Regions from separate parts of the Cohnella abietis genome, predicted to be linked through region 1. Evidence: riboswitches for the same ligand, from Rfam matches in the RefSeq annotation. Region 1 holds a riboswitch; each other region holds the start of a gene.
What was found. Region 1 has a riboswitch for cyclic di-AMP ahead of KCTCHS21_RS21975 (TrkH family potassium uptake protein). Riboswitches for the same ligand answer to the same signal wherever they lie in the genome.

Region 1 (3,281 bases):
TCGCATCCGCCACTACCGCATGTGTGAGTATATGGGAAAGATCCTGGACCTTCTCTTCATCACGATCGACACCAAGAACCTCATTACCTAGCCTCATAAGCTCAGTCCCCAAGCTTGATCCGAACCGTCCCAGCCCTATTATTACGAATTGATTCACTTTCATCCGGCTTCCGGCCCCCTACCCAATTATGATTTTCCCCTCTGCATGACGATAAAGCGCTCTTCCCTGTTTTGGTCCCAGAGCATAAGTCAAAGTTAAAGGCCCTAAACGACCTATGAACATCAGAATGATGATTGTTATTTTCCCCGTCACGGTTAGATCACCAGTTAACCCCATAGACAAGCCGACCGTACCGAACGCCGAGGTTACTTCGAACAGAATTTTCAAGAAGGCCGCATCCTCAGTCGTTGCTAACACCATAGTTCCAAGCATGACGATCCCAATACAGAACAAAGTGACCGTAACCGCCTTGTACACTCGTTCCTGTGCCAATCGGAGGCGGAATAACACAACATCGTCCTTACCACGAATCATCGCCAGCACTGCACCGACTAGAACAGCGAAAGTCGTTGTCTTAATCCCTCCACCTGTCGACCCAGGAGAAGCACCGATAAACATCAGAATGATGATGAAAAATTGCGTCGCTTGACGAAATTCCGTAACATCAACTGTAGTAACTCCTCCTGAACGAGTGGTGACCGATTGGAATAGCGATACGAGCAATTTATGACCAAACCCGGTATCTCCCACAGATCGCCCATTCGTGTATTCAAATATGAAAATAACAAGTGTGCCGACAACGATCAAAATAGCTGTTACACTAAGCACCACTTTGGTATGTAATGAAAACCTTTGTTTTTTGCGCCAATCGAACAAATCCGCAAGCACGATAAAACCAAAGCCACCGAGAATAATGAGTGCCATTGAAACGATATTCATATATACATCCGACGAGTAAGCTGAGAAGCTTTTGAATTCACCCGACAAATCAAATCCGGCATTATTGAAAATAGAAATGGAGTGAAACACACCATGATACAAAGCTTTTCCTACAGGCATATCGAACATAAAACGGATAAAAAACAAAATGGCACCAACAGTTTCAAGAGCCAATGCATAAACAATGACTTTTCTAACGAGTCTAACTAAGCCTTCAATACTTCCTTGATTAAGTGACTCCTGTAAAATAAGCCTTTCCTTAAGAGATATTTTTCTCCTGAGGATAAGAGCAAACAGTGTGGCAACTGTCATGAAGCCGATTCCGCCGATCTGGATGAGCAGAAGAATAACCCAGTGACCGAAGGTGGAAAAGTAAGTTCCCGTATCAAATACGACTAACCCCGTCACACACATGGCAGAGGTGGAAGTAAATAAGGCATCTATAAAGGACATCGATTGTCCGCTTATGGAAGCGATCGGCAGGCGTAGCAGCTGTGCGCCTATAAAAATAATGAATGCAAAACCCATAAGGAGTGTTCTCGGTGGAGAAACACTGAACCATCGAACGACTTTTCTAAACAAGAAGGTCACCTCTAACTACAAATTCATACCAAATTCATACACACTTTCTGAATCACCAAAAAACACTGGAACCCCAGTGCTTCGATTTCGCACATGATTCCCATTCGTATAGCCTACGAGGTTAGCTGTCGGGTTCGGGCTCGAACAGGCTGCCCTATCCAATGTTAAGTAAACACAATTGGAATTCACCCCGGGATCTCCGAATACAATTGAACTTGTACACGTGATTGTTTGGTTCCCCCGTTTTCAATAACATGAAATTCGGCTATTCATTAAATGAACTTGAAGTCGATTTAAGACGTACCTACGAATTATATTCTTTCCCTGTGTGGGGGACAACGTCAGAATGAGGGCAAACCTAGCCATCTAGACGATTAAATGGAGAGCAACCCACATGTTCAGCCCTCGCACGATGATTATCGCTCGCTTTCCTTTCATTTTCGTCGAAAATGAGAGATACTTGATGGAAATTAAGGTAGTAGTTAGCTAGAACCAACTGTATACGTTTACTTGAGCTTCTTTTGCAAAGGGAGAGATGATTTTTGAACTCACTTACTTCAAATCAATTGGATAGACGCTGGATATGGGCAGCTACCGTTGGACTAATCCTATTCTTGCTTATACAAGTATTCCCCGTTACCGGGCAATTGTTTACAACTGAAATCCAAAACGTGATGACACGATCTGAAGCAAAAAATAAAGCATTAGATTTGGCAGCTTCAAAATTCGGAATTAAGTCTGAACAAGTGCAGGAAGCAACTGTGACCCATTTGTCTGATAGCAACGCTGTAGCCTATTTATCCAAGTATAATTTCATGAAAACAGCCGATAAGCTCTGGACCCAAGCTACGCCAACGGACGTTTACGCCGTAAAGCTGCTGTTGAAAGATAGTCAGGATGCTTTACTGATTTCGCTCAATATGGAAAATGGAAAGCTTGTTGCTTGGAAGTTTGTTGGTAACAACGAACTCAATTCTGTAAGCTCTCGCTCAAAAGCGAATATTACCGATGAATCCGTCAGCTCTGCCCTACAATATGCTGAATTCTGGGGAATTCCAGCGGCTGAATGGACATGGGATGAAAGTCGTTCTGACAAGAGCAGCATGACATTCCTATCCCGTGAAGGCAACATCGGTGAAACACAGCTATGGCTGAAGGTTGTTGTTCCCGAAGGATTTAGCGCTCTTAAATCATCCAATCCCCCTTGGATTGGAGGCTCAATTGAATACGGAGTGGACTTACCCAAATCCTTTACCTCTTACTTAAAAAACCAAGAAAGCTTAGCTTCAAAGCTATCTATGTACGGATTTATTTTACCGCAGATCATTCTGTTCGTTCTCGCTATCATCTATGTGGGAAGTTATGGTGGCCAAACTTCTTATCTGAGAGGAATATTCCTTTCTGCTGTATATTTTGTGCTTTATGCAGGTATTACGTTTAACATGGTTCCAGGTTTAAGGGCTAGCCTATGGAAATCCGGGAATATCAGTGTTGACGTGAACACGGCGATAATCATTACAAGTATTATTATGTATGGTGCTATGGCTGTTCTCACCTATTTCTCCGCTGTTGCAGGAGACGGCTTGTGGAAATCTATGGGACATTCTCTTTGGCCAAGGTGGAAAGAAGCAGGCTACGGTATCACGGTGCTTAAAAGTATGCGAGTAGGTTATTTCTTGGCTTTTATCCTTCTCGGAGCGCAATCCCTTATTTTATTGATTTTGGAGAAAACGTTAGGCTCGTTCTCCTCTTCGGATGC
Region 2 (3,281 bases), 2.6 Mb from region 1:
GTTCTCTATCGCCCCCGCCAGCGAGTAAAAAGTAACATTAGTGAAACCCCAGTGCTCTATCTCCCCAGTCAGCTCGCAACAAGTAACAATAGTGACCCCCCTGTTTTCTATCGCCGCCGCCAGCGAGTAAAAAGTAACATTAGTGAACGCACGGTTCTCTATCGCCCCCGCCAGCGAGTAAAAAGTAACAATAGTGAACCCCCAGTGCTCTATCACCGCTGTCAGCCCTTAAACTAATAAGTGTCTGGCGATGGTCTAAATGGTGGCACCGGTTGGGTAGTGGAGTGCTGCGAGTAGCTGTGATCTAAATGGTGGCACCGGTTGGGTAGTGGAGTACTGCGAGTAGCTGTGGTCTAAATGGTGGCGCCGGTTGGGTAGTGGAGTACTGCGAGTAGCTGTGGTCTAAATGGTGGCGCCGGTTGGGTAGTGGAGTGCTGCGAGTAGCTGTGGTCTAAATGGTGGGGCTAGGTAGTGGAGTGCTGCGAGTAAATGTGTTCTATCTGGTTGCACTGGGTTGGGTAGTGGGAGTACTGCGAATAGCTGTGGTTTGAATTGTGGAATGCCGGGTAATGGTGTACAGAGAGCGGCTATTGTCTAAATGGTGGAATCCCGGATAGTGGTGAGCTGCCAGCTGCTGCAGGTCGCAGCCTGCCCTTGCAAGTCGCCGTAAGCTGTCTAAGCGTCTGTAAATAAGGGAGTTAGCTAGTTAAAGGGCGTAAATTGCGAGTCTAGAGCATCTAAGGAAATACGAAGCTAGAGGCACAGTATAGCGAGGCATAGGCAGTGATCAGGCTGTTGTTAAACCACACTTTAAAACCACGAAGGCCCGCATCGGCGGGCCCTCATAATACTGCTAAAGAGTGATTACGATTTAGCAGCATCTGCTACTTCGACGGCTTCTGGCTCAGTAGCTACTTTCTTGTACGTTTCTGTGTCCATCACACGACGAGCGCCAAGATAGCGTTTCGCGTAGTAGCTCTCATCAAGAGAGGTGATGGTTACACCTTTGGAAGCTGCATGAGCAAATTTGTTGTTACCAACATAAATGCCTACATGAGATACGCCGCTGCCACTCGTATTAAAAAACACGAGATCGCCAGCGCGAAGATCTTCCTGGGCTACTTTCTTGCCCCCATCCCAATTGAACATGTCTTTAGAAGTACGAGGAAGGTCGAGACCAAGTTCATTGAATACATAACCGGTAAAGCCGGAGCAGTCAAATCCCTTCGTTGTCGTTCCACCATACTTATAATCAGTTCCAATTAGGGGTGCAACAGATTTGTCGAGCTTGGAGTCGGCGAATGCGCTGCCTATCTGGAAAGAAAAAAGTAGAGCAAGGGAAAACATGAACACTGAAACTTTGCGCAAAACAGGTGACTCCTTCCGATGCCTACGAGGTTAGCTGGAGGGTTCGGTAGAAGGTTCCCCTATGGCTCCTGTGAAGCAAAGCCAATTCACCCGACTAGATGGTTCCCCCGTTTCCCAGTGACGGGAACTCGGCAGTTTTTTTATTACTTAGACTTATATATTCGGTTATCATGACGAATTTCCTGCATCTTCTAGATTAGAATTCCCTAATCTTAGTCCAAAACTAGGGATTAATACCCCCCTTTCTCTTCATAAATTTACCTCCGATAATAACGCCAAACCCCGGCTGCAGCCATTAATAGGCGCAACCGGGGAATGTCCCAGTAAAAATATTGTCGAAGGGGACGAGAGACTTACGACTCCGTCTTACACCAGACCTGATACTGTGAAGCAGAAATCCACAGTGTTAGTAATGAACGTGCGAAGTGAAAAGCCTGATGCAGCACTACGGCGAGAAATCCAGACCAGAGCAATGATACGGCCCATGCCGTGGCGGATACTGCCAAACCGATGCCGAGCAATATCAATGTGATACATACTAGAGGGAACGCCCGGCGAAGAGCTATTCCTAAACCCTTAAAGATTCCTTCTCGAGAGGCCGCTCCGAACTGCATGAATTGAAACAGCAGGTGTAAGCTTAACCCTAATGCCATCCAAGCTGCGGCATAGGGCAACAGTCCCTGAAGCCAAGCTGTTAAGGAGGATTCTGAGAAAAAGCGGTCTTTGGCTAGTGGCAGCAGCCATACGGCGGGAAGTAGAATGAGCCCGTTCTCCAGCCAATAAAGCAGGGTTACTGGTTTCCAGACGCTCCGGATTCCTAACCATACCCTTGTTCCCTCACCCTCCACCGCGTGATGAAAGGAGTAATATACACCGGCATTGAACAAAGGAGTGAGTACCATCCTTATCAGAAGCAATCCGCCTAGCATCCAGAGAACCTCGTTAGCGAGGTCGGTCTTGAGAAGACGAAATTGGGCTTCGATGAGGAACAGATGGGCAGCGTCGGAGTTTGGATGCGCATCCGGATAACGTGCCAGGATGGGCGTTACGACTGAATCGACGAACCGGTAGAGGAAAAACCCCCACAGTAAGCGATACAGGAAAAGGAGAACCAATACATATTTATGCCGGACAGCCATGTCCCATCCCTTTTTTAATAAACGACGCATTCCCTAATCACCTCACCACACCAATGTGCCGAACAATCCTTCAATAATCTGTGTTATACCGGTTACGAAGCGTGTGCGTTCTTCCTTAGGAACCTCGGTCTTGAGATAGTTGTTGTATCTGCGGTTATCGAGGACGACATTAAGGTTAGGATCGATGGCTACATACTCCAAAGGTGTGGTGGAGCTTAGTTGCAGTTGCGCGTGGTTTTGCACACCATCCCACTTTTTGCGTATTGTCTGACCATCCTGGAACTTAAACAAGACTAATACGGGCTGAGCACTGCCGCCGTTACGCCTTAGAAGCACCTGGCTCTCATAACCGTTTGCGGTCTTGTGTGCAGTAATGGAATCAACAGAGAAATCTGTCATTTGCCCCTGCTGAATGTAAGACTGGAAGAAGTCGTCCCACTTGGTTTTTGTAACACTTTCCACGACCTTCTTAAAGTCCGCGGAGGTAGGATGCTTAAATTTATTTTTTTGAAAATAAGTCCGCATGATCTTACTCATCGTCTTATCACCCACTTGGCGCTCCAAGGAAGAAAGCACGAGCTTACCGCGAATATAGACATTTTCGGCATATCCTTCTGAGGAGCGATAGCGCCATGAAAATTGATTAAGCGGCTCTGGGTTGGTCATATAGCTGGCTTCAATCGGAATATTGGGTAGTACTCCATAGATACTGGCCATTAGCTTATCCTCGGTGTAAGAGGTGAAGCCTTCGTCAAGCCACGCCTCTTCGAATTC
Region 3 (3,281 bases), 2.1 Mb from region 1:
TAGCGATGAATTACATCGTACTTTTCTTGTCACGACTAGCGGGGGGTGGGGGACACTGGAACTTTGGAACTTTGGAACTTTGGAACTTTGGAACTTTGGAACTTTGGCACTTTGGCACTTTGGCACTTTGGCACTTTTGGGTACTTTATTTGTCTCCCAGCTTGGCTAGGCGCGCGCGAAGAACCAAAGAAAAAATCGGGAGGAAGCCCTTCAGCTTCTTCCCGATCATGATTTATATATGAGTTCCTTACGAAACGTAGCTAATTAATCCGCAGAAGGCTTAACAGGGCCAATGACATAAACCGTGTATCCACGCTTCAGTCCAAACTTATTGACATGCTTCTCGCTGTCATAATAAACATCGATCTTCTTACCTTTGACCGCGCTACCTGTGTCTTCCGCTCTTCTAAACCCGATGCCCTCAATGTAAACCCACCATCCGATAGGAATAACTTTAGGATCTACCGCAATCGTACGACCTTCCTGCACAACTGCACCTGAAGAGGTTATACCATAGCCTGTATCACCTTTGGATTTACCTGTTGAGGCTTCCCCTGCAGAATACGCGGTAAGCGTGACATTGCTAAGCATACGCTTAACCTTGACGCTTCTACCATTCAGACTAACGGTCTTGGCTTCAGCTGAAGAGGGCTTTCCGTTGTAAGAAAGTGTGACAACCTCAGGCTTTTTCTTCGTGCCAATAGCAACGACCTGCTGCACGGCAGGCTGTGCAATAGTCTTCTCAATCATTTCTTGGCTAACCAGCTTACCATCTTCATAAACTCGTTCTGTCTTGAGCACAACAAGTCCATCTTTCCCCGTTGTGACTACCTTTTGCTTGCCTGTTTCTAGGTCCTTGTTCTTCTGCTCCACTACCGTAAATGCGATTGGGCGCTTGGTCTCTACGACTTCTTTACGCACCCTAACGACCGATACGGTCATCCCATCCTTCAATGGGCTGCTGAGTGCCGGAGATACCCGATCCTCATCATTCAGTGAAATATTCAACTCGCTTATGACTCCCCCAACCGTGTCTTCGATTGTGTAGGCAACTTCCTTCTTGCCATCCGCCTTGATTGTAACTCCTACCGCACGATCAATTACGATCTGACTTCCCTCTTTAAGAGGATCTGCAAGCTGCAAGGAGAGGCGGTCATTCGGTCCAACTTGTATGTCCTGTTCCTCGAGGAAACCGAGTACGTTCGATGTTTGGGTTACGAAAACGGAGGCAATACCGTTATCGATAATCGTGATGCTCTTAGTAGCTGCTTTCTGCAGCAAGGACATGAACATGATCGTGATGGCAAACACAAGAATTGCGCCTAATAATACTGCGCGCACATGCTCAGGCTTCCACCGCAGTGCGAAAAGCTTGCCGGTCGGTCGTGGATCATGGGTTTCCCTAACAGGAATAACGCCCATTTTCTCGCTCCTCCTCATAGCCCCGTCGTCGACTGTGATACATGACTATTGTCTGACGCGACTAATCCAATTTTGATATCGACACTTATCCTCCAGACAAGAATTGGCAGATTCAAGCTGTGAAATCTAAGCGCCGCCTTAACCAGTTCGTACAGGCTTATACAAGAGGTACAAGCACCTACTACCCTTTTTTTCAACACAAAAAGCCATCGAGACAGAGGACCTGTTCGTGGCTTCCGCTTGTAGTAGAATGTAAGGGAAATAGCGCGGCACGAGGTTGACCTCTCTCTATAACGCTTGCGGGGTTAGCTGTCGGATTCGGACAAAGAGAGTTGCCCTATTTGCTACATGCATGACAAGATACTCAGCTAGAGCCTTGTCAATGTCACTTGCAAAATTCACCCCAAGATTGCTCGGACCGCTTTGGACAATGTATAAAATCGTCGCTGCGTTGGGTCCCCCACTCTCCCATTTGGGAGATTTAGCGCACTGGAAAAGGAATGTCATATTCGAACTTCTGTTGTTGATAATAACCTCTACTTACCAACGGTGTAAAGAAGGTACAATGGACGAATTTCCCCATTTTGACCGAAATTGACCAGTAGTTTATCATTATCAGCGACAAAAGCCAGTTTTTTCTTCGTACCGGTCTGTTTTTCTCACTTATATTCCGTTTATCTCGTTATACCCAAACAGCGACGACCGTTTTCACTCGTTATTTTAGCAATTTCTTCCAAAGAAAGCCTCTTTATCTCCGCTGCTGTCTCCGCAACAAGACGAACATAAGCCGATTCATTCCGCTTTCCCCGATAGGGATGAGGGGTCAAATAAGGAGCATCTGTTTCTAGTAGCAAACGATCGAGCGGAACACGCTCTAACACCTCTTTAGGAACCCTTGCATTCTTGAATGTGACTGGACCTCCGAAGGAAATATAGAAGTTCATATCAAGGCATTGCTTGGCCGTTTCCCAGCTTCCCGAGAAGCAATGCATGATTCCGCCCACTTCAGAGGCCTTCTCTTCTTTAAGCAAACGCAATATATCTTCATGAGCATCGCGATTATGAATAACAATGGGTTTGTTCAAACGTCTAGCTAATCGAATCTGTTCACGAAATACAGTCTGCTGGATATCTTTGGGTGATGTATCCCAGTAATAATCAAGTCCGATCTCACCAATAGCTACGACTTTGGGATGACTGCAAAGCTGTTCAATCCAGGCCAAATCCTCAACAAGATTCATATCTATCGCATCCGTAGGGTGCCACCCTACGACAGCGTAAATAAAATCATATTTTTCTGCCAAAGACATCGTTGTGGGTATCGTCTCGCGGTTAAATCCAATGTTAACTATTGTGTCTACACCCGCTTCTAGAGCACGGGAGATGACCTCATCGCGATCGTTGTCGAACTTAGAAGAATCAAGGTGTGCATGGGTGTCGATGAGCATGTCGGAAGTTGTCTCCTTCTATTATATAGATAGTTTTTTACGTGTTTCCAAACTGAGCTTTTCAACGTGAGGGAGCACTCTCTCCTCCGGATAATAAATGTAGTATTTCCCACGGTGAAGTCCGGCAATAGATCGAATAATATCGGACTTAACAGATATTTCTGTCAACTGCTCATGCTCATTCAAAAGAAGGATAGGAGGCTTCTCTTTACTATCTGGTAAAGCCCCTGGTTTATAGATCGCATAAGGGGAGTCCATAGGTGTATCAAATTCCATATGATAGTCCGGATTCAACCCGATTTCCTGCCACTCGTGTCTAATACTCTCAAGCCAATTTTTGTCCTCACTCTCAAGCTCAGCATACTTGTAGAGCTGTCGATTTAAGAACCGTCTGCATAAATCTGACAACAG

Region 2: another riboswitch for cyclic di-AMP. It lies ahead of KCTCHS21_RS02295 (C40 family peptidase); the one in region 1 lies ahead of KCTCHS21_RS21975 (TrkH family potassium uptake protein).
Region 3: another riboswitch for cyclic di-AMP. It lies ahead of KCTCHS21_RS00210 (resuscitation-promoting factor); the one in region 1 lies ahead of KCTCHS21_RS21975 (TrkH family potassium uptake protein).

Annotation. Positions count from the first base shown of each region.
Region 1 covers NZ_AP019400.1:4,994,179-4,997,459, forward strand. The annotation lists gene KCTCHS21_RS21970 (potassium channel family protein) at 1-163, opposite strand, end outside; gene KCTCHS21_RS21975 (TrkH family potassium uptake protein) at 179-1,468, opposite strand; cyclic di-AMP (ydaO/yuaA leader) riboswitch at 1,618-1,799, opposite strand; gene KCTCHS21_RS21980 (CPBP family intramembrane glutamic endopeptidase) at 2,065-3,281, shown strand, end outside.
Region 2 covers NZ_AP019400.1:544,774-548,054, forward strand. The annotation lists gene KCTCHS21_RS02290 (hypothetical protein) at 1-216, opposite strand, end outside; gene KCTCHS21_RS02295 (C40 family peptidase) at 865-1,368, opposite strand; cyclic di-AMP (ydaO/yuaA leader) riboswitch at 1,373-1,512, opposite strand; gene KCTCHS21_RS02300 (hypothetical protein) at 1,722-2,537, opposite strand; gene KCTCHS21_RS02305 (M1 family metallopeptidase) at 2,550-3,281, opposite strand, start outside.
Region 3 covers NZ_AP019400.1:47,977-51,257, reverse strand. The annotation lists gene KCTCHS21_RS00210 (resuscitation-promoting factor) at 265-1,422, opposite strand; cyclic di-AMP (ydaO/yuaA leader) riboswitch at 1,702-1,919, opposite strand; gene KCTCHS21_RS00205 (TatD family hydrolase) at 2,097-2,870, opposite strand; gene KCTCHS21_RS00200 (HD domain-containing protein) at 2,892-3,281, opposite strand, start outside.